Shumkonia mesophila: one gene and its partner. The protein of the gene in region 1 interacts with the protein of each later gene in a pairwise test. Links are inferred from orthologs where the notes say so. Each region holds a gene or a part of one and is shown in the gene's direction. Other genes may lie near its edges. The genes, in order: rpe and ODR01_RS23955.

What was found.
Region 2: the proteins of rpe (region 1) and ODR01_RS23955 interact in binary tests that used the Escherichia coli proteins (3 or more experiments, as listed by UniProt). The link is inferred for Shumkonia mesophila from one-to-one orthologs.

Annotation. Positions count from the first base shown.
Region 1 is NZ_JAOTID010000002.1:416,826-426,538, reverse strand. Bases 2,264-5,141 are described here. They hold rpe (ribulose-phosphate 3-epimerase), read left to right. Parts: upstream 2,264-3,311; coding sequence 3,312-3,971; downstream 3,972-5,141. Other genes in these bases: ODR01_RS05340 (hypothetical protein), read left to right, coding at 4,419-5,141; ODR01_RS05345 (hypothetical protein), read right to left, coding at 4,068-4,271; fba (class II fructose-bisphosphate aldolase), read left to right, coding at 2,264-3,295. Also shown: tkt (transketolase), read left to right, coding at 172-2,184; more of fba, read left to right, coding at 2,231-2,263; more of ODR01_RS05340, read left to right, coding at 5,142-5,360; ODR01_RS05335 (universal stress protein), read right to left, coding at 5,398-5,895; ODR01_RS05330 (TIGR02186 family protein), read right to left, coding at 5,900-6,664; ODR01_RS05325 (sulfite exporter TauE/SafE family protein), read right to left, coding at 6,661-7,575; sulfur carrier protein DsrE2, read left to right, coding at 7,993-8,499; ODR01_RS05315 (sulfurtransferase TusA family protein), read left to right, coding at 8,540-8,761; ODR01_RS05310 (metallophosphoesterase family protein), read right to left, coding at 8,737-9,618; ODR01_RS05305 (hypothetical protein), read right to left, coding at 9,633-9,713. UniProt on the Escherichia coli protein: Catalyzes the reversible epimerization of D-ribulose 5-phosphate to D-xylulose 5-phosphate.
Region 2 is NZ_JAOTID010000027.1:6,962-16,612, forward strand. The notes cover bases 2,713-5,528. They hold ODR01_RS23955 (PfkB family carbohydrate kinase), read left to right. Parts: upstream 2,713-3,598; coding sequence 3,599-4,459; downstream 4,460-5,528. Other genes in these bases: ODR01_RS23950 (GntR family transcriptional regulator), read right to left, coding at 2,713-3,267; ODR01_RS23960 (SIS domain-containing protein), read left to right, coding at 4,484-5,464; ODR01_RS23965 (hydantoinase/oxoprolinase family protein), read left to right, coding at 5,502-5,528. In the rest of the region: ODR01_RS23930 (autoinducer 2 ABC transporter substrate-binding protein), read right to left, coding at 1-112; deoC (deoxyribose-phosphate aldolase), read right to left, coding at 222-893; ODR01_RS23940 (DeoR/GlpR family DNA-binding transcription regulator), read left to right, coding at 1,224-2,036; more of ODR01_RS23950, read right to left, coding at 2,542-2,712; more of ODR01_RS23965, read left to right, coding at 5,529-7,568; ODR01_RS23970 (hydantoinase B/oxoprolinase family protein), read left to right, coding at 7,561-9,264; ODR01_RS23975 (TRAP transporter substrate-binding protein), read left to right, coding at 9,412-9,651. UniProt on the Escherichia coli protein: Catalyzes the ATP-dependent phosphorylation of fructoselysine to fructoselysine 6-phosphate. Functions in a fructoselysine degradation pathway that allows E.coli to grow on fructoselysine or psicoselysine.

The DNA of each region.
Region 1 (9,713 bases):
TGCGCCCATGCACTCTATTGAATCGACGGGATGGTGCCTTTTATATGGAAGGGGCTTCTTACCATCCCGGGCAATTGACGGATTTCGTGGCATTTCCGGCCGTCTCGGCGGATGAGAGGGGCGGGACATGCCGGCAAGAAGACCATTTCGGCCGATTGCGGAGGTAATTCGATGACGTCCATGCAGACCCTGAAAGCGTCCGACGCGGCACACGCGCCCCACAAGGATATGGCCAACGCCATCCGCTTCCTGGCGGCGGATGCCGTGCAGAAGGCCAAGTCCGGCCATCCTGGCATGCCGATGGGCATGGCCGACGTCGCGACCGTGCTGTTCACGCGCTTCCTCAAGTTCGATCCGACGGCGCCGCGCTGGGCGGACCGCGACCGCTTCGTGCTGTCGGCGGGCCATGGCTCGATGCTGCTGTACGCGCTGCTCTATCTGACCGGCTACAAGGACGTCACCATCGACGAGATCAAGAACTTCCGGCAGTTGGACTCCAAGACGCCGGGCCACCCCGAATACGGCCACACCGAGGGCGTCGAAGCGACCACCGGCCCGCTGGGGCAGGGGTTGGCCATGGCGGTCGGCATGGCGCTGGCCGAGCGCATGCGCAACACCCGCTACGGCGACGACCTGGTCGACCACTACACCTACGTGATCGCCGGCGACGGCTGCCTGATGGAAGGCATCAGCCACGAAGCCATCGGCTTTGCCGGCCACCTCAAGCTCTCGAAGCTGATCGTGCTGTGGGATGACAACAGCATCTCCATCGATGGCTCCACCGACCTCGCCCGGACCGAGGACCAGCTGGTGCGCTTCGCGGCCGCCGGCTGGGCGACCCAGGCGGTCGACGGCTTCGATCCCGAGGCAGTCGCCGCCGCCATCGAGAAGGCGCACAAGTCGGACAAGCCGACCATCATCGGCTGCAAGACGGTGATCGGCCGCGGCGCGCCCACCAAGCAGGGCACCGCCGCCAGCCACGGCGCGCCGTTGGGAGACGACGAGATTTCCGGCGCCCGTGCCACCCTGGGATGGTCGTATCCGCCGTTCGTCGTTCCCGAAAACGTGCTGGCCGCCTGGCGGGCCGCCGGCGCCCGCGGCGCCACCGCCCGCAAGCAGTGGGAAGGCCGGCTGGCCGCCACCGCTGCCGAACTGCGCAGCGAATTCGAACGGAGCGAGGCGGGCCGTCTTCCCGAGGGCTGGCAACAGGCATCGGCCCAGCATCGCAAGGCCCTCGTCGCCGAAAAGCCCGCCCTGGCCACCCGCCAGGCCTCGGGTGCCGCGCTGGAAGTCCTCACCGCCGCCATTCCCGAGCTCATCGGCGGTTCGGCCGACCTCACCGGATCGGTCAACACCAAGACCAAGAGCACGCAAAGCATCGACACCGGTGATTTCTCGGGCCGCTACATCCATTACGGCGTGCGCGAACACGCCATGGGCGCCATCATGAACGGGCTCGCCCTGCACGGCGGGTTCATCCCCTATGCGGGAACCTTCCTGGTGTTCTCGGATTATATGCGGCCGGCGATCCGCATGGCCGCCATGATGGGGGTGCGCGTCATCCATGTCCTGACCCACGATTCGATCGGCCTCGGCGAAGACGGGCCGACCCACCAGCCGGTCGAAACCCTGGCCTCGCTGCGGGCCATTCCCGGACTCGCCGTCTATCGCCCGGCCGATGCCGTCGAGACGTCGGAATGCTGGGATCTGGCGCTGACGTCGACCGCCGGGCCGGCGGCGATTTCGCTAAGCCGGCAGGCCGTTCCCACGGTGCGCGCCGAGATCGGGGAAAACCTCTGCGCCCGCGGCGGCTACGTGCTCGCCGAGGCCGAGGGCGGCGCCCGCAGGGTCACCCTGATCGCCACCGGAACCGAGGTCGCCATCGCGCTCGCCGCCCGCGACATCCTGCAGAAGGAGGGTGTTCCGACGGCGGTCGTGTCGCTGCCGTGCTGGGAACTCTTCGACGCCCAGCCGGAGGGCTACCGCCGCCAGGTGCTCGCGCCCGACACGGTCCGCGTGGCGGTGGAGGCGGCCATCGACCAGGGCTGGCACCGCTACATCGGCGAGAACGGCGTCTTCATCGGCATGCACGGCTTCGGAAAGTCGGGACCGTACAAGAAACTGTTCGAACACTTCGGCATCACGCCGGAAAAGGTGGCAGCCGCCGCCAAGGCCAAACTCTGAGGGAGGCTCTGGCCTCCCATACCCCCAACAGAGGGAGAACGACATCATGGCACTCGTATCGATGAGGCAACTTCTCGACCACGCGGCGGAGCACGATTACGGCGTTCCGGCGTTCAACATCAACAATATGGAACAGATGCTGGCGATCATGGCGGCGGCCAAGAAAACCGACTCGCCGGTCATCATGCAGGCCAGCCGCGGGGCGCGAAAGTACGCCAACGACACGGTGCTGAGCTATCTGATCAAGGCGGCGATCGAGATGTACCCGGACATTCCGGTGTGCATGCACCAGGACCACGGCAACAATCCGGCGACCTGCCTGTCGGCCATCTCGTTTGGCTTCTCCTCGGTGATGATGGACGGCTCGCTCTCCGAAGACGGCAAGACGCCGGCGTCCTACGACTACAACGTCGGGGTCACCGGCAAGGTTACCGACATGGCCCACATGGTCGGGGTCTCGGTGGAGGGCGAACTGGGCTGCCTGGGGTCTCTGGAAACCGGCAAGGGCGACAAGGAAGACGGCCACGGCTTCGAGGGCAAGCTCGACAAGAACATGCTGGTGACCGATCCCGACGAGGCGGCCGATTTTGTCGGCAAGACCGGCGTCGACGCGCTGGCGGTGGCCATCGGCACCTCGCACGGCGCCTATAAGTTCACCCGCAAGCCGACCGGCGAAATCCTGGCCATGGACATCATCAAGAAAATCCACGCCAAGCTGCCCGACACCCATCTGGTGATGCACGGCTCCTCGTCGGTGCCGCAGGAACTGCAGGACATCGTCAACACCTACGGCGGCGAGATGCCCCAGACCTTCGGGGTGCCGATCGAGGAAATCGTCACCGGCATCAAGCACGGCGTGCGCAAGGTCAACATCGATACCGACAACCGCCTGGCGATGACCGGCCAGATCCGCCGCGTGCTGACCGAAAAGAAGGCGGAGTTCGACCCCCGCACGTACCTGAAGCCGGCGATCGAAGCGATGCAGAAGCTGTGCGAGCAGCGCTACGAGCAGTTCGGCACCGCGGGTCAGGCCTCGAAGATCAAGGCCATTCCGTTGGCCAAGATGGCCGAACGCTATCGGTCCGGCGAGCTCGCGCCGAAAATCAGGTAGGGAAGGGGCGGGAACCATGGCCCACGCCGTGAAGATCGCTCCCTCCATTCTCTCGGCCGACTTCGCCCGGCTGGGAGAGGAAGTCCGCGCCATCGACGAGGCGGGCTGCGACTATATTCATGTCGACGTCATGGACGGGCATTTCGTGCCCAATATCACCATCGGTCCCGCCGTCGTCGCGGCCCTGCGGCCGCACACCCAAAAGCCGCTCGACGTGCACCTGATGATCTCGCCGGTCGACGCCTACCTCGAGGCCTTCGCCAAGGCCGGCAGCGACATCATCACGGTGCACGCCGAAGCCGGCCCCCACCTGGATCGCAGCCTTCAGGTCATCCACGCGTTGGGCAAGAAGGCGGGGGTCTCGCTCAACCCGGCGACGCCGGCCTCGGTCCTCGAATTCGTGCTCGACCGGATCGATCTCGTCCTCGTCATGACGGTCAATCCGGGCTTCGGCGGCCAGGCCTTCATTCCCGCGCAGGCCGCCAAGATCCGCGATATCCGGCGGATGGTCGGCCAACGCGCCATCGAGATCGAAGTCGACGGCGGCATCAACGAGAGTACGGCCGGGACGGTCGTCGAGGCCGGCGCCGACGTGCTGGTCGCCGGCAGCGCGGTCTTCGGCAAGGGAAGTTACGCCGACCGGATTGCCGCCCTCCGGGCGGCGACGCGCCGATAATCTGTCTCGACCCTTCGGGTCGTCTCGCTGATTCTCCATTACAGCTCCGGCCCCACGAAGGGGCCGGAATGTCTTTTGACCGCCTGGGGCGGAAGCCTACTGCGCCAGGCAGTACGGCCATCTGTTGCTATAAGCCGTGGCGGCCAGCCCGTCGTCGGCGCCGTGGGCGCAGCGGTAGACATCGGTCATCGCCGTGGCCGCCAGCCCGTCGTCGCCCGTTTCCGGCCGCGCCGCCGGCGCGTTGAGGGCGCCGCCGCTGGCCCGCCAGGCCGCCATCAGAGTGCCTTGGACTTCTTGCATCGTCGTCCTCCGCGTCGATTTGTTTTCAGGAATTCGTTCCGCCGATCATAGGCGCAATTGCGGATTGCGCGCAATCCCGCCCGGGCTTGCGGCGCCGCCCCTTCTTGCATCAGACTGCGCCGCGCCACAAAAAGAAGGGCCGTCCCCATGGTTCTGGTTGCGATCGGCGAGGCCAACATCGATGCCTACCTCGCCTTCATTTTCGAGGAGGCCGACGAGAATGGCCGCGAGTTCATGGCGACCATCGACTTGCGCGGCGCCGTGCTGCGCCGCCGCCAGGACCATTTCTATCTCGAGGACAGCCGGCCGGCGGCCTCGCTTTCGGTCGACCGCAAGGAGCGCCCCGACGGCAGCCTGATGGTCAGCCTGACCATCACGCCCAAGGGCCGCCAGTCGGGCCCGCTGCTGGCCGCGCTCGCCGAGTTCCTGGCCGTCGAGGAGAAGTCGGCACCGCGGCTGCGCCGCTACCGGCTGACCGCGCCGCCCGAGATGACGATGCCCGAGGCCGGGCTGGCCCGCCTGGGCTTCGCGGCCCGCCCCGGGCGCGTCAAATACGTGCGCGATCCCGGACCGCCCAACGAAGGCGAGTTCCCGGGCGCCGAGGCGGCGCTCGCCAAGGGCTACGCCATCGCCGAGATCGACGAGGCGATGATCGCCGCAAACCCCGCCCTCTTCGCCACCGTGACCGACATCTTCAACCGCGGCTTCGCCGGCCAGGCCGGCATCTCTGCGCGCGACGAGGCGGTCATGCGCGAGCGCCTCACCGCGCCGGGCTGCGGCACCCTGCTGGCGATGAAGGGGGCGGCGATCACCGGCTACATGCACTTCACCAAGCTGGCCAAGGAGGTGCTGGTCGGCGAATACGCCAGCGTCCGCCGCCACTGGGGCAGCGGCTCGGTCGACTTGATGTGCCGGCGCATGGCCGCCCTGGTCGACGAACGCTGGGGCGGCCCCATCGTCGGCTACGCCGACGTCACCAACGCGCCGTCCTGCGCCGCCATGGAACGCGCCGGCATGCGCCGCGCCGAGGAATACCCGGTGTGGGAATTGAGAGTCGAGGCGGGCGCCCCGATTGGCCCCATCCCCTGACCGGTATGGGCGAGATCCGGGACAAGACGTCCGGCCGTCAGCTCAGGGCGTCGATCTCGTCGTTGGAAAGATTGCCCGGCACGATGGTGATCGGCACCCGAAGGCCGCCCGCCTTCTTTTGGACCAGGTATGAAATCAGCGGCCCGGGGCCATCCGGTCCGGTGGCGGCGCCCAGAATGAGCAGCGAGATGCTCTTCTCCTCCTCGATGACCGCCAAGAGCTCGTCCTTCACGTCGCCCTCGCGAATGTAAAGGACCGGCATCTTTCCGGTTTGCTTCTGAACGGCAGTGGCGATCAATTGGATCGTTTCCTCGGCCTCTTCCCGCCGTTCCTCGCGCATCAGATCGCCGATCGCCAGCCAATGCTGGAACTCGGCGGGTTCCACCACGCAAAGAAGGCCGACGCGGGCGTCCTGGCGGTTGGCCTTGCGACAGGCGAACCGCAGGGCCGGCCACAGTTCGGCCGTTTCGTCGACAACGCACAGGAAAACGCCGCCGTCGGAAGGGGTTGCGCCTTCAGCCTCAGTCTCAGCCATTCCTCTACGCCTTGCTGCGGAAAAAGACGCTGGCCAGCCATCCTGCCACGCAGGCAATCGCGATGGCAAGAAGCCCATAGGCCAGCCCGTTGGTATGGGCGAGATCGAAAACCCGGGCCTCGAATCCGGCCCGGGACAGGATGAGAGGGGTACTGGCCGATCTCACGACTTCGCCCCCCTTGATCAGAAAAACGGTGACCCGATAAGGCCCGACCGAGGCGTTGGCCGGGAAATGGATGTCGGTGCGGAACAGACGGCTGCCCAGGAACTTCACCTCGGTCGGCTCGGCCGGAAACAGGTTGACGCGCTGTTTGTTGCGCACCAGCGCCGTCCGGAACGCGCTGGCCTCCTGCTCCGCGATTTTTTCGGAAGGCGTCAACCACAGATGATCGACGCCGATCCTCTCCTGGGCCTGCTCCTCGGGGGGCAGGATCTGATCGAGAGGGGCGCTGCTGGCCAGGGCATAGAAGGCCGGCACGTTGCTGAAAACCACCTCGTCGCTGTTCAGCCAAATCCCGCCGACGCGTGCCTTGCGCCGCACCACCTCGGTGCGGCGCGGTCCGCGAACCTCGACCACCACGTCGCCGGCCCCCTCCGTCGCCCCGAACAGCACCAGCTCCGCCCCGGCGTAGTTCAGCGCGACCGACACCTCGTGCCGGGACAGGTCGATCACCAGTTCGTCATGGCTGAGTGGAACGGCGACGGCAGCCGGCTGGGCCCCGAAAAGAACTGGAAACATCCAGGCGGCGAGGTTGAGGCCCTCGATCATTGCGACCCCACGATGCCGAGCGAATAGAGATCGCCCGGCGTCCTCACCAGATCGAACACCAGCTGCGCGCAGACGGTCAGCACGAGAGCCGCCAGAAGGACGCGAAGCTGGTCGCCCGGCATCTTGGCGCCGGCCCGCGCCCCGAACTGGGCGCCGATCACCGCGCCGACCAGCAGAACCAGAGCCAGCATGATATCGACGGTCTGGTTGGTGACGGCCTGCAGAACGGTGACGTTGGCCATTACGAACACGATCTGGAAGAGCGACGTTCCGATGACCACCGTGGTCGGCATGCCCAGCAGATAGATCATCGCCGGAACCATCACGAAGCCGCCGCCCACCCCCATGATGGCCCCCAGAATGCCGACCAGGAAGCCGATGCCGATGGGCGGCAGGACGCTGATGTACAGGCGCGACCGCCGGAACCGCGTCTTGAACGGCAGGCCGTGAATCCAGAGGTGGGTATGCTGGCGCCGGCGGACCTGCCTCTTGCGGCGGATCGCCGCACGCACGCTCTCGACGAACATCAGGCCGCCGATGACGCCGAGGAAAATGACGTAGGCAATCGTGATCACCAGGTCGATCTGGCCGATCTCGCGCAGAAGGGTGAACAGCCAGACGCCGAAGACGGACCCCAGGATGCCGCCGACCAACAAGACGGATCCCATCTTCAGATCGACGTTGCCGCGCCGCCAGTGCGCGATCGCCGCGGAAACCGACGCGGCGACGATCTGGTTGGCGCCGGTGGCCACGGCGATGGGCGGCGAGATGCCGATGAACATCAAAAGCGGTGTCATCATGAAGCCGCCGCCGACCCCGAAAAGGCCGGAGAGGAAGCCGACTCCACCCCCCATGCCGAGGATCAGAAAGAAGTTGACCGACATCTCCGCGATGGGGAGGTAGACCTGCATGGCGGCTCAGTCACGCTCGAAAGGCAGGGAACGCGCATCCCCGACGCCACAACACCGCCGCCGGGAGCCACGCGTCTCGCCGACTTTCTGCTGCACGGCCATAGCGTCGCCTTCCATGGCAAGATGCCCGACGTGTCACCCCGTCGTTGCCGATGGTGGGGAAACCGTCCCAGCCAACCAAAACCGGGTCCCCGACGGGGGTCTCCGCCGCCATTCCCTCGCGGAACAAGGGGCTGCGTCATCTAAATGACCCCTCAACACCTTGTCAACTCGGTATTCTGCGGCGGGTGGGGCCTTTTCCCCACAATCCGAACGGGATGTCTTCCATCCGTCATCGCAGGGTGGATTGTCGATCCGCTTTCCGCTATTTTAGATTTTCCTAATGTTCTCATCCCCTATCGCCAGGAGACGTCCGCCATGAGCGGGGAAGACGCCATCGCCAAGCAAAAACAAATGACCATCATCGTCACCAAGGGCACCCTCGACTGGGCCTATCCGCCGTTCATCCTGGCCACCACCGCCGCCGCCATGGACGTCAACGTGTCGATGTTCTTCACCTTCTACGGCTTGCAGCTTCTGAAAAAGGATCTCGGCCACCTGCGGGTTTCGGCCCTCGGCAACCCGGCCATGGAGATGCCGCTGGCGGGCCTTCATCTGACGATGCCCAACGTGGCCGCCGCGCTGCCCGGAATGGACGCCCTCAGCACCACCCTGATGCGGAACCTGATCAAGCGCAAAGGCGTGGCTTCCATCGAGGACCTGCGCGAGGCGGCCCTCGATTCCGAGGTCGAGATGATCGGCTGCCGGATGACCATGGATCTCTTCGAATGGACCGCCGGGGACCTGGTCGAAGGCATCGCCATCGGCGGCGCCGCCACCTATATGGAAAAGGCCCTGAAGTCGGATATCAACCTGTTCATCTGATCCGCCGACGGCGGAAAACCTGGTCAAAAGGAGAACCTCCATGGCGGAACTCGACGCCCGCGGACTGAACTGCCCGATGCCCATTCTCAAGGCGAAGAAGGCGCTCAAGGAGTTGGCGGCCGGCGACACCCTCAAGGTCGTGGCGACCGACCCCGGCTCGGTCAGCGACTTTTCCGCCTTCTGCCGGACAACCGGAAACGAGCTCGTCGAGCAGAGCGAAGAGAACGGCGTCTACACCTACGTCATCCGCAAATCCACCTGACATCGTCCCGGCCAACGAAGGGAACCGGCGGCGATCGGCAATCCTGTCCGCTGCCGCTCGGCATCCGGCAGGATGTCGAGATTGGGCCACAGGCCGGTCTCCAGCCCCCGCGCATACCCCTCCGGCAGGCCGCGCGTGCGCATCTTGCGGGCCTGGACGGCGTGATCGTAATCGAGGGATCGGTGCTCGACGGCAATGTCGCCGCCCTCCGGGCGCAGGACGCTGTACCAGCCGCGCGGCGTACCGTCGTTGGCCGGCATGCCGATGACGCCCGCGTTGTGCCACAGCCGGCCGCCGACGATGCGGCTGAACGGCAGGCCGCAATGCCCGGCGATCACCGCATCGGTCTCCTGCAGACGGCGGAATTCCTCGGCGACCTCGCCCTCGGGCGTCGAGGCGAAGAGAAAGCGGCTGATCTCGGAAACCCCGCCGTGGACGACCCGGAAGCGGCGCCCTGCCAGCCGGAAAGCGACCTGGCGCGGCAGGGTTCGCATCCACGCCTTGGCCCCGGCGTCGAGGTGGGCGACGGCATAAGCGAGCCATTGGCGCGACAGCACGTCGCAGGCGCTTCCCGAGGCGAAGCCGCATCCGCAGTCGGCGCCGTCCCCGGCCAACGATTCCTCGCAGTTGCCCATGACGGCAACGATGCCGGCGGCGCGCAGCAGATCGACCGTCGCCTGGGGATCGGCGCAATAGGCGCAGGCGTCGCCGGTGCAAAGGATGCGGGACGCCGGGATATCCAGCCGCACGGCCTCGGCAAGGACGGCGCGGGTGGCCTCCAGGTTCCCGTAGGGGCCGCCGAATACCAGGATCGGCGCTTCGAAGCCACCGATATCGAGGATGGGCCCGCCGGTCATCGGCGCGCTTCCGGTCAGGCCGGCTGAACGGCGCGGCGCGGCCGCAACGCGGCGACGAGCGCCCCCGCCACATAGCCGGCCGTGCAGATCAGCAA
Region 2 (9,651 bases), on another replicon or contig:
TGGTCACAATGTCCTTGCGGACCTGCGAGGTATCGACGGGACCATTCGCCGCGAACGCCGAACCGGTGGCGAGGGCGGTGGCAAGAACTAACGATGTCAGTAACGTCTTCATTCTGTCCTCCATCTGTTTGTCCTCCATCAGGGTTCTTTTATTGTCGATTTCCGCTGTTACCGGCGGCCCGATCGTTGAGGCATACAAGCGCTGGATGTCTGCCCCCCGTTCAATCCGAAACGATGGCGACGCTGGCGCTGGCGCCGATCCGCGATGCCCCGGCGTCGATCATCTGCACGGCATCGGCATAGGTCCGCACGCCGCCCGACGCCTTGACGCCCAAGGCGTCGCCGACGGTCCGGCGCATCAAGGCGACGTCGTCCGCCGTCGCCCCGCCGCGGCTGAATCCGGTTGACGTCTTGACGAAATCCGCCCCGGCGTCGCGGCTGATCTGACAGGCGGTCACCTTCTCGTGATCCTCAAGAAGGCACGTCTCGATGATGACTTTCAAAAGGGCCTTGCCGCAGGCTTTCTTGACGGCGGCGATGTCGTCGCGGACGGCCCGCAGGTCCCCGGCCTTCAGGCTGCCGATGTCGATGACCATGTCGACTTCCTGCGCCCCATGGGCGACGACCCATTCGGCCTCCGCCGCCTTCAGTGCGGTCGGTATCGCCCCCAACGGAAAACCGATCACCACGCACGTCCGAACCGCGCTGCCAGCAAGCGCCGAGGCGACGAGCTGCGTATGCAAGGGGTTGACGCACACCGAATGGAAACCATGGGTGACGGCTTCCTCGCACAGGTGACCAACGTCGCTCGCCGTCGCATCGGGCCGCAGAATCGTATGGTCGATGAACTTGGCGAGATCGGTGGGTTTCCGGATGGCTCGGACGGCCCCCATGGACGGTGAACTCCTTGATCGACACGCATCAAGCGTGTGTTATTTTTATAACATAATATGAGATAATATTTTCATGAATAGCGCATTTATGTCAAGATTAAAGCATGAAATGTTATGATGTGGCGTGACAGCTTGAGCTTGCTTGTTGTATGGGGGGGGGCGTTATACGAGGAGGGATACCGGTAGCCAGCGAGGCCAAGTCGGTTTGGGGGACTGCGCTTGGCGTGCTTTGAGCGCGCCGGGCAACGCGTTGGCGAGAATTCCGGTCGGCAAGTGTTTATGATCCGTCTGGATGCCGCTTGATGGGTGCAGGGATTGGTGGGGAAAACAATGCAAAAGCAAAGGGTCAGCCGATTAGCCGTCCTGGCAGAGGCCCTCGAGACGAGGGGCTCACTGCATCTCAAAGAAGCAGCTGCCCTGCTCGGCGTCTCGGAGATGACGGTGCGCCGCGATGTCGCTTCCTGCGAGGGACGGTTCACCTATCTGGGCGGACATATCGTCAGTGCTCAGAACGAACCCGGCAGTATGGGATATTTCCTCGACCGCGAAGCGGACAGCAACATCGACAACAAGCGTGAGGCTTGTGAACAAGCCGTGTCGTCCATCGAAAACGGCGATACCATCTTCATCGACTGCGGCACCACCATGCCCCATCTGGCTAGGCGCATTCCCGCCGGGTTGTCCCTGACGGTTGTCTGTTACGCAATGAATGTGGCGGAAATCGTCTGTAAGAAGCCAAATCTCAAGGTCATTCTCCTAGGGGGAATCTACCATCCATCCTCGGCTTCGTTCGCCAGCGCCGAGGCATTGGAAATGCTGCGGAAGATCGGTATCAACAAGGCCTTCCTGTCGGCTGGCGGCGTGCACGAAAAGCGGGGCGTAAGCTGTTCAAATTTTCACGAGGTCCCGGTCAAGCAGGCAGCCATCGCCATCGCACTCCGCAAGATCGTGGTCGTCGACTCCAGCAAGTTGGGCAAGGTCAAACCGGCCTTTTTCGCCGGCCTCGACGACATCGACACCATCGTGACCGATTCCGGGTTGGACGAACACTATCACGCCCTGTTCGCAGGGGCCGGGATCGAGTTGCACGCGGCGCCCCCGCGCTGCGGGAACATCGAGGGAGATCGCGGCCTTCGCCGCTGATCCCGCCGGCCTCAGGCGGCAAGCTGCCGGGCATTGTCACGGGAACAGGTTGCGGAACATCTAGATGTGAATACTGACGTGAGCCCGGAAAATTCCTCCGAGAATGGGTAGAGCCCGTCGCAAGACGAGGAGACGGACGAATGAAGCGCAGCCGGTTCACGGAAGAGCAGATCATTGGCGTCCCGCGGGAGCAGAAGGCCGGGGGGAAGACGGCGGACGTTTGCCGCCGCCACGGGGTCAGCGAGGCGACCTTCTATAAGTGGAAGGCCAAGCGCCGGAGGCGCTGGAGGCGGATTTTTGCGCTTCCATAATGCGGGTAGAAAAAGCCTCTAGACCATTGATCTGGCGGATATTTTTTGGTTGCGGGGGCTCGCAACCATCTTAACTTGTCGACAGTCTGTCCGTACCGGAATTACTGTCGACCCGTTCGGGCAGATTTACGGATGGGGCACCGTGGTTACGGTCAATCACGGGACCGTTCCGGACCGCGAGGTGTTTAGTCCCGTCATTCCTGATCGGCCGACAAAGTCCTGAAGACGACCAATTTGGGATTGTTGATCGAACTCAGGTATTCGATCGGTTGCTTGTCTTTGGTCTCGACCACCAGCTTCAGGGCGAGAACCGCCGTGCCGGGTTCGACGTCAAGAAGCCGGGCCTCGATCTCGTTGACGTAGGCCACGGTGATCGTCCGTTCCGCGTTAACGGTCTCGATGCCATAACGCGATCCCAGCAACCCGTAAAGCGACTGGCCGGAGACCAGATCGTCGGCGGTCAGGCCCGGCACCAACCGCGACACCAGGTGGCTCGTCTCGATACTGAACGGCGTGGCGTCGATGCTCCATACCCGGCGGACAATGATGATCTCGTCGCCCTCGTCTATCTTCAACCTGTCGGCAACCTTGGAGCCGGCAGTGGCGATCTGGAAGTGGAGCAGCTTGTTGCTCGGCGCTCCGCCCAGGCCGGTAATGACACGGTGCACGCCGACCGAACGGTAGATGTCGACGCGGCGTACCATCTTGGGAGCGGCGACACGGGTCCCGCTGGTGCCATTACCCTCCAGCAGGCCGGCCTTGATCAAGTTGTTGACGGCGCGCCGCACGGTCAAGCGGTTGACGCCGAGGGCGGCGGCCAGATCGCGCTCCGACGGCAGCCGATCTCCGGGCGCATAGTCAGTGGACTTCAGAAGCTCTTTGATGTGTTCTTCGACCTTCTGGTAGCGAAGCATCGTCATGCCATTCCTCGACCGGGTTTCACCGTCCGGCAAACAGGCCTACCATCGGCGCCCCCATTCCTGCGAAGCCGGAATAGACCACCAGCCAAGCCCTCCATTACGATCGCAGCCAGATTCACGCTTGTGAGCGGGCGGAACGGCGATGTCAACCGGCGTTCGCGGGATTCACTGGATGCGCCGCACCGGCGATGGCAGAAACCAGACCAGATACAAAAATATTATCCCAATATCTTGAATTGGGCTATTATCTGGTCTAGTTTATGACAAAATAAGGATCGTGAGGGAAGCCCGTCATGGCCGCAGGTTCGAATCCCGCAAGGATGGCAAAGCCGTGACGAATCCCCCCATCCGCCTGCTCGGGCTCGGCGACAACACCGTCGACATCTACGTGGATCGGAACATCATGTTCCCCGGCGGCAACGCGGTCAACGTGGCGGTGCTCGCCAAGCGCCTGGGAAGCGCCGCCGGCTATCTGGGCTGCCTCGGCAACGACGCCTTCGGCAGCCTGTTGCACGATGCCCTATCGGCCGAAGGGGTGGACCTTTCCCGCTGCCGTCGCATCGACGGCGAGAACGCCCATGTGCTGGTCCGGCACCGCGACGGCGACCGGGAGTTCGTAAAATCGACTGCGGGCGTGCGGGCACGCTACGAACTGGATGCCGGCGACTTCGCCTATATCAAGGGCTTCGACGTCGTGCACTCCAGCTATTGCAGCGACAACGACGCGATGATCCCGGCCATTGCGGCGGCCGCGACTCGGCTGTCTTACGATTTCTCCAACCGCTGGACCGACGACAGGAGGACCCGTTTGGCGCCCCATGTGGACATTGCCTTTCTGTCCCATGCGGGCCATCCCGACCCGGAATGCATCGAAATGCTGCGCCAGTGGTCGTCGGCGGGGCCGCGGACGGTGGTGATGACCCGCGGCGGCGACGGGGCGTTCGCCTATGTGAACGGCACGCTCTACCGCCAGGAGGTTCTGCCGACCCCCGTCGTCGATACCCTCGGTGCGGGGGATGCCTTCATCGCCGGTTTTCTCACACGCTACCTGGCCGACGGCGCCGTCCAGCCGGCGTTGCAAAGTGGCACCCGCACGGCCGCCGCCGCCTGCGGCTGGCTGGGCGGCTTCGGCCACGGAATCCCGATCACCGGGCTGTCGCCCGAAGAGATGTCTCTGAGCGCTCGCTCATAAACCAGAAAAAAAGAACGGTGAACTATGGACAACGCATTTGAACGGAATATCCAGGCCGCACTGGCGGCCGTCGCCAAGCGCGAGAAACTGGCCAACGTCTTCTTCGTCGCGTGCGGCGGTTCGTTCGCGCAGATGCACGCGCCGAAGTACGTCCTGGATCGCGAGTCCGCCTCGCTGGTCGCCGAGACGTACAATTCGGCCGAATTCGTCGCCCGCGACCTGCCCAGGCTGGGATCCTCCAGCGTGGTCGTCTTGTGCTCCAGTTCGGGCAACACGCCGGAAACCGTGGCGGCGGCCAAGTTCGCGCGCGAACATGGCGCCTACACCATCGGCCTGACCACCAAGCCCGAATCCGACCTCGCCAAGGCCGTCGACAGCGTCGTTCTCTATGTCTCGAAACCGGTGGAAGGCAACGCGGACGGTGTCGGCCCCGCCCTGCTCAGCCTGGCGTTCGGGCTTCTGCGCGACCGCGAGGGCAACCGCAAGCACGAGGCCCTCGCCAGGAGCCTGTCGGCCCTGCCCGGCCTGGTGGCCCGCGCCCAGGCGGCCCATGACGCGGACGCCCTGCGCTGGGCCAAGGCCGTGAGGCGCGAGCCGGTTATCTATACCCTGGCCAGCGGCCCCAACTACGGCGTCACCTATTCGTTCTCCATCTGCATCCTCCAGGAGATGCAGTGGATTCACACCCAAGCCATCCACGCCGGCGAATACTTCCACGGTCCCTTCGAGATCACCGACGACATGGTTCCCTTCATCCTGGTGCTGGGGACCGGCGCGTGCCGGAAGATGGACCAGCGGGCACTCGATTTCACCCGCAAGTTCACGGACAAGATCCTGACCATCGACATCGAGGCACTCGATCTCGCCGGTATCGAGACCGATGTCATCGACTACATGCAGCCGCTGATCCTCCAGCCGCTATTGCGCACCTACGCGATCCGTCTGTCGGAATCGCGCGGCCACCCGCTGACGGTACGCCGCTACATGTGGGCCATGGAATACTGAGAAAATCGGCGAGGCGATGCGGTGAGGGAATAATCCCATGAGTTGGATGATCGGCGTTGATGTCGGCGGCACGTTCACGGACTTTTTCGCCTTTGACGGCGGGTCCGGGCAAATCCGCTATTGGAAGCGCCCCTCCACTCCGTCCAACCCCACCGACGCGGTGATCGCCGGGCTTCGCGAGCTCAGCGCCGCCCACGGGATACCGCTGGGCGACGTGGAGCGTCTGTGCCACGGCAGCACGGTGGCAACCAACACGCTAATCCAGCGGCGCGGCGCGGCGGTGTCGATGGTGACCACCAAGGGCTTCCGCGACGTCCTCGAAATCGGCCGCCAGGTCCGTCCCGCCATCTACGACTTCCAGCTCGATCAGCCCGAGGCCCTGGTGCCTCGCCGGCACCGCTTCGAGCTCGGCGAGCGCACCACGGCGGACGGTTCGGTCCGCACGCCCGTGGATTCTGAGGGCCTGGGCCGCGTCATCGAAGCGCTCCGCGCGTCGGGGACCGAGGCGGTGGCCGTGTGCTTCCTGTTTTCCTACCTGCGCCCCGATCACGAGCGCGAGGTGGGCGACGCGCTGCGCCGGGCGCTACCCGGGATGGCGATCTCGCTGTCGTCGGAGGTCCAGCCGGAGTTCCGCGAGTTCGAGCGGTTTGCCACCACGGTGATCAATGCCTATCTCCAGCCGCGGCTCGACGTCTACCTGTCGTCCCTGGTGGATACGGTGAAGCAGACCGTTCCCGGGGCGCGGGTCGGCATCAACCAGTCGAGCGGCGGCCTGATGTCGCTCGATGTGGCCCGCGCCTTTCCGGTCCGCATGGCGCTGTCGGGACCGGCGGCGGGCGTGGTGGGGGCTATCCAGATCGCCCGCGAGGCCGAGCGGCCGAACATCATCACCCTCGACATCGGCGGTACCAGCGCCGACGTGGCCCTGATCCAGGACTACAAGACCGAATTGAGCCACGGCCGTGACGTCGACGGCTTCCCCATCATGCTGCCGATGATCGACATCACCACGGTGGGCGCGGGGGGCGGCTCCATCGCCTGGTTCGACGCCGACGGCCTGTTCAAGGTCGGCCCCCAGAGTGCCGGCGCGGAACCGGGACCGGCGTGCTATTGCCGGGGCGGCACGCTGCCGACCGTGTCGGACGCCAACCTCGTGCTCGGCCGCCTCAGCGAAACCCTGCTGAACGGCGAGATGCGGCTGGATGTCGAACCGGCCCGCAGGGCCATCGCCACGGTCGCCGATCCCATGGGCAAGACGGTCGAGGAGGCCGCGCTCGGTCTGCTGGAGGTCATGGTCGTCAACATGGTGCGCGCCATCCGCACGCTGTCGGTGGAACGGGGCCACGATCCGCGCGACTTCACGCTCATGCCCTTCGGCGGCGCCGGCGGCCTGCATGCCCGCGACGTGGCGGTGGCCCTTGGCATGAGGGAAATCCTCATTCCCCTGGCGCCGGGCATCGTCTGCGCCCAGGGCCTGGCGGACGCCGACCTGCAGGAGAACTTCGTCCTCAGCAGCGTGTTCCCGTGCACATCCGAGACGATGGAGAACCTGCGCGAGCGGCTCTCGGCCCTGGAGCGACAGGCGGCGGTCTGGTTCGAGGCCGAAAAGACAAATCCAACCCGCCGGCAAATCGACTTCTCGCTCGACACCCGCTTCAAGGGCCAGAACTTCGAGCTCACCGTCGATGTCGGCACCGGCACCGGAAACGGCGACATCGACATCGCTTCGCTGCCGGTGATCCTCGAGCGCTTCTTCGCCGCCCACGAGCGGGCCTATGGCTTTGCCAACCTCGAGGCACCGGTCGAGATCGTCAACTGCCGGGCCACGGCGCGGGCCTCGCTGGGCGCGCCGCGGCCCGCCAAACGAGCGATCACCACGACCCGCACGCCCATGGCGACGCACACCCGCCCGGTCCGCTTCTCCGCCACCTCCACCATGACGACCCCGGTTTTCAGCCGCGACGCCCTGCAACCCGGAGACGCCATCGTCGGACCGGCCATCATCGACCAGATGGACGCCACGACCGCCATCTTCCCCGGCGACGTCGCCCGCGTCGATGCCTATGGAAACATCCTCGTCACGGTGAATCAGAGCCATGCCTAAGCCCGTCGCCCACGACCCGATCACCCTCGAAATCCTGTCCAACGCCTTGCGCTCGGTGGCCGACGAAACCTTCGTCGCGTTGCAGAAGAGCGCCTATTCCACCAACATCAAGGAGCGGTGCGACCACTCCACCGCGCTGTTCGACGCCAAGGCGCGCCTGGTCATGCAGGCCAAGCGCTCGCTGCCGGTTCACGTGGGCGCCATCTCCGGCACCATTTCGAAGCTGGTGGAAAAGTACCAGGGCGACATCCACGAGGGCGACGTTTTCGTCGGCAACGACCCTTACGCGGCGTCCGGCGGCCACCTGCCCGACGTCTGCATCATCGCGCCCGTTTTCCACAGCGGACGGCTGGTGGGATTCAGTGGCTGCACCGCCCACCATGCCGACATCGGCGGATCCAACGTCGGCGGGGCCAGCGGCGGCCTGACCGAGATCTTCCAGGAGGGCTTCCGCATCCCCATGGTCCGGCTGTTCAGCAAAGGGACGCTGAATCGCGACATCTTCGAGATCATGCTGCTCAACGTGCGCGGCGCCGACGAGCGGCGGGGCGACTACTACGCCCAGTTCGCGGCGGTCTCGCTCGGCGTCAAGCGGCTGAAGGAAATCTGCGACCGCTACGGCGCCGATTTCGTCGAGGCGGCGTTCGAGGAACTCATCACCCGCACCCGCGAGCGCATGGAGCGGGCGCTGGAAATGATCCCGGCCGGGGAATACACCTTCCGCGACATTCTCGACGATGACGGGGTGGCCAACCACGACCTGCCGGTGGCGGTGACGATCCGCAAGACCGACGGCCGCCTGATCGTCGATTTCACCGGCACGGCGCCGCAGACCCCGGGCAACGTCAATTCCCCCTGGGTCGATACCGTGTCGATGGTGATCTATACCTTCAAGGGATTGTTCGATCCCGACATCCCCAACAACCACGGGCTGCTCAGCGCGATCGAGGTCGAGGCGCCGCAGGGCTCGCTCGTGCGCCCCAGCTACCCGGCTGCGGTAACCAACCGCTCCTACACCAGCCAGCGGATCGTCGACGTCATCCTCGGCGCGCTGGCCGACGCCCTGCCGGAACGCGTCGTGGCCGCGTCCAACGGTTCAAATACCGGCATTTACCTCTACGGAACCGATCCGCGGACCGGCAACCCCTTCTACTTCTTCGAGACCATGGGCGGAGGCTTCGGCGGCCGGGCCACCAAGGACGGCAAGGACGCGGTCCAGGTTCACGTCACCAACACCGCCAACACGCCGATCGAGGCCATCGAACGGGAATTCCCCCTGCTGGTCGAGGAATACGCCATCGTCGAGGATTCCGGTGGCGCCGGGCGCTTCCGCGGCGGCTGCGGGCTGCGTCGCGTCATCCGCCCCCTGACGACGGACTGCACCTTCGGCGGCACCGCCGAGCGGTTCACCCACAAGCCCTGGGGGTTGTTCGGCGGCAAGGAAGGCGAGACAGGCTTCTTCGGTATCCGCAGTGCGGACGGCGCGCTGGAGGTGCTGCCGACCAAGGTTCCCCGGGTCAAGGTGACGCCCAACGACCTGGTGGTGATGCAGACCGCCGGGGCCGGCGGCTACGGCGAACCGTCGCAACGGGCGGCCGAAGCAGTGAGGGCGGACCTGAAGGACGGGAAGTTTTCCGAGGACTACATCCGCCAGCACTACGGGACGATCGATCCGGCGCCGGGAAAAGGACGATGAAGGATCGGGCCAACCGATCTGGGGCTCGCCGAAAGCCGTTTCCGCGGAACATGGGTGACTAATCCAATATTTTTAATTGGGCTAGTAATTGGGATAGTATCGTGAACTTCGAGGCCGTTTGGGTGAACGTTCAGCAGGAGAATTAACATGCGCATCACGCGAAGGAATGTCCTGCGGCTGTCGGCCGGAATGGTGGCCGCATCCGCCGTGTCGGCCTTGCCGAGGATCTCTTATGCCGCCCCCCGAAAGTGGGGCTTGGCGGACGAATACGATCCGAATTCCCTGACCGGGATCGACTGCCGGTACTTCATCGACGAGGTGAAGAAGCGGGTCGGCGACGAACTGGAGATCACCTATCACGGGGGCGGAACGCTTGGCTACAAGTCG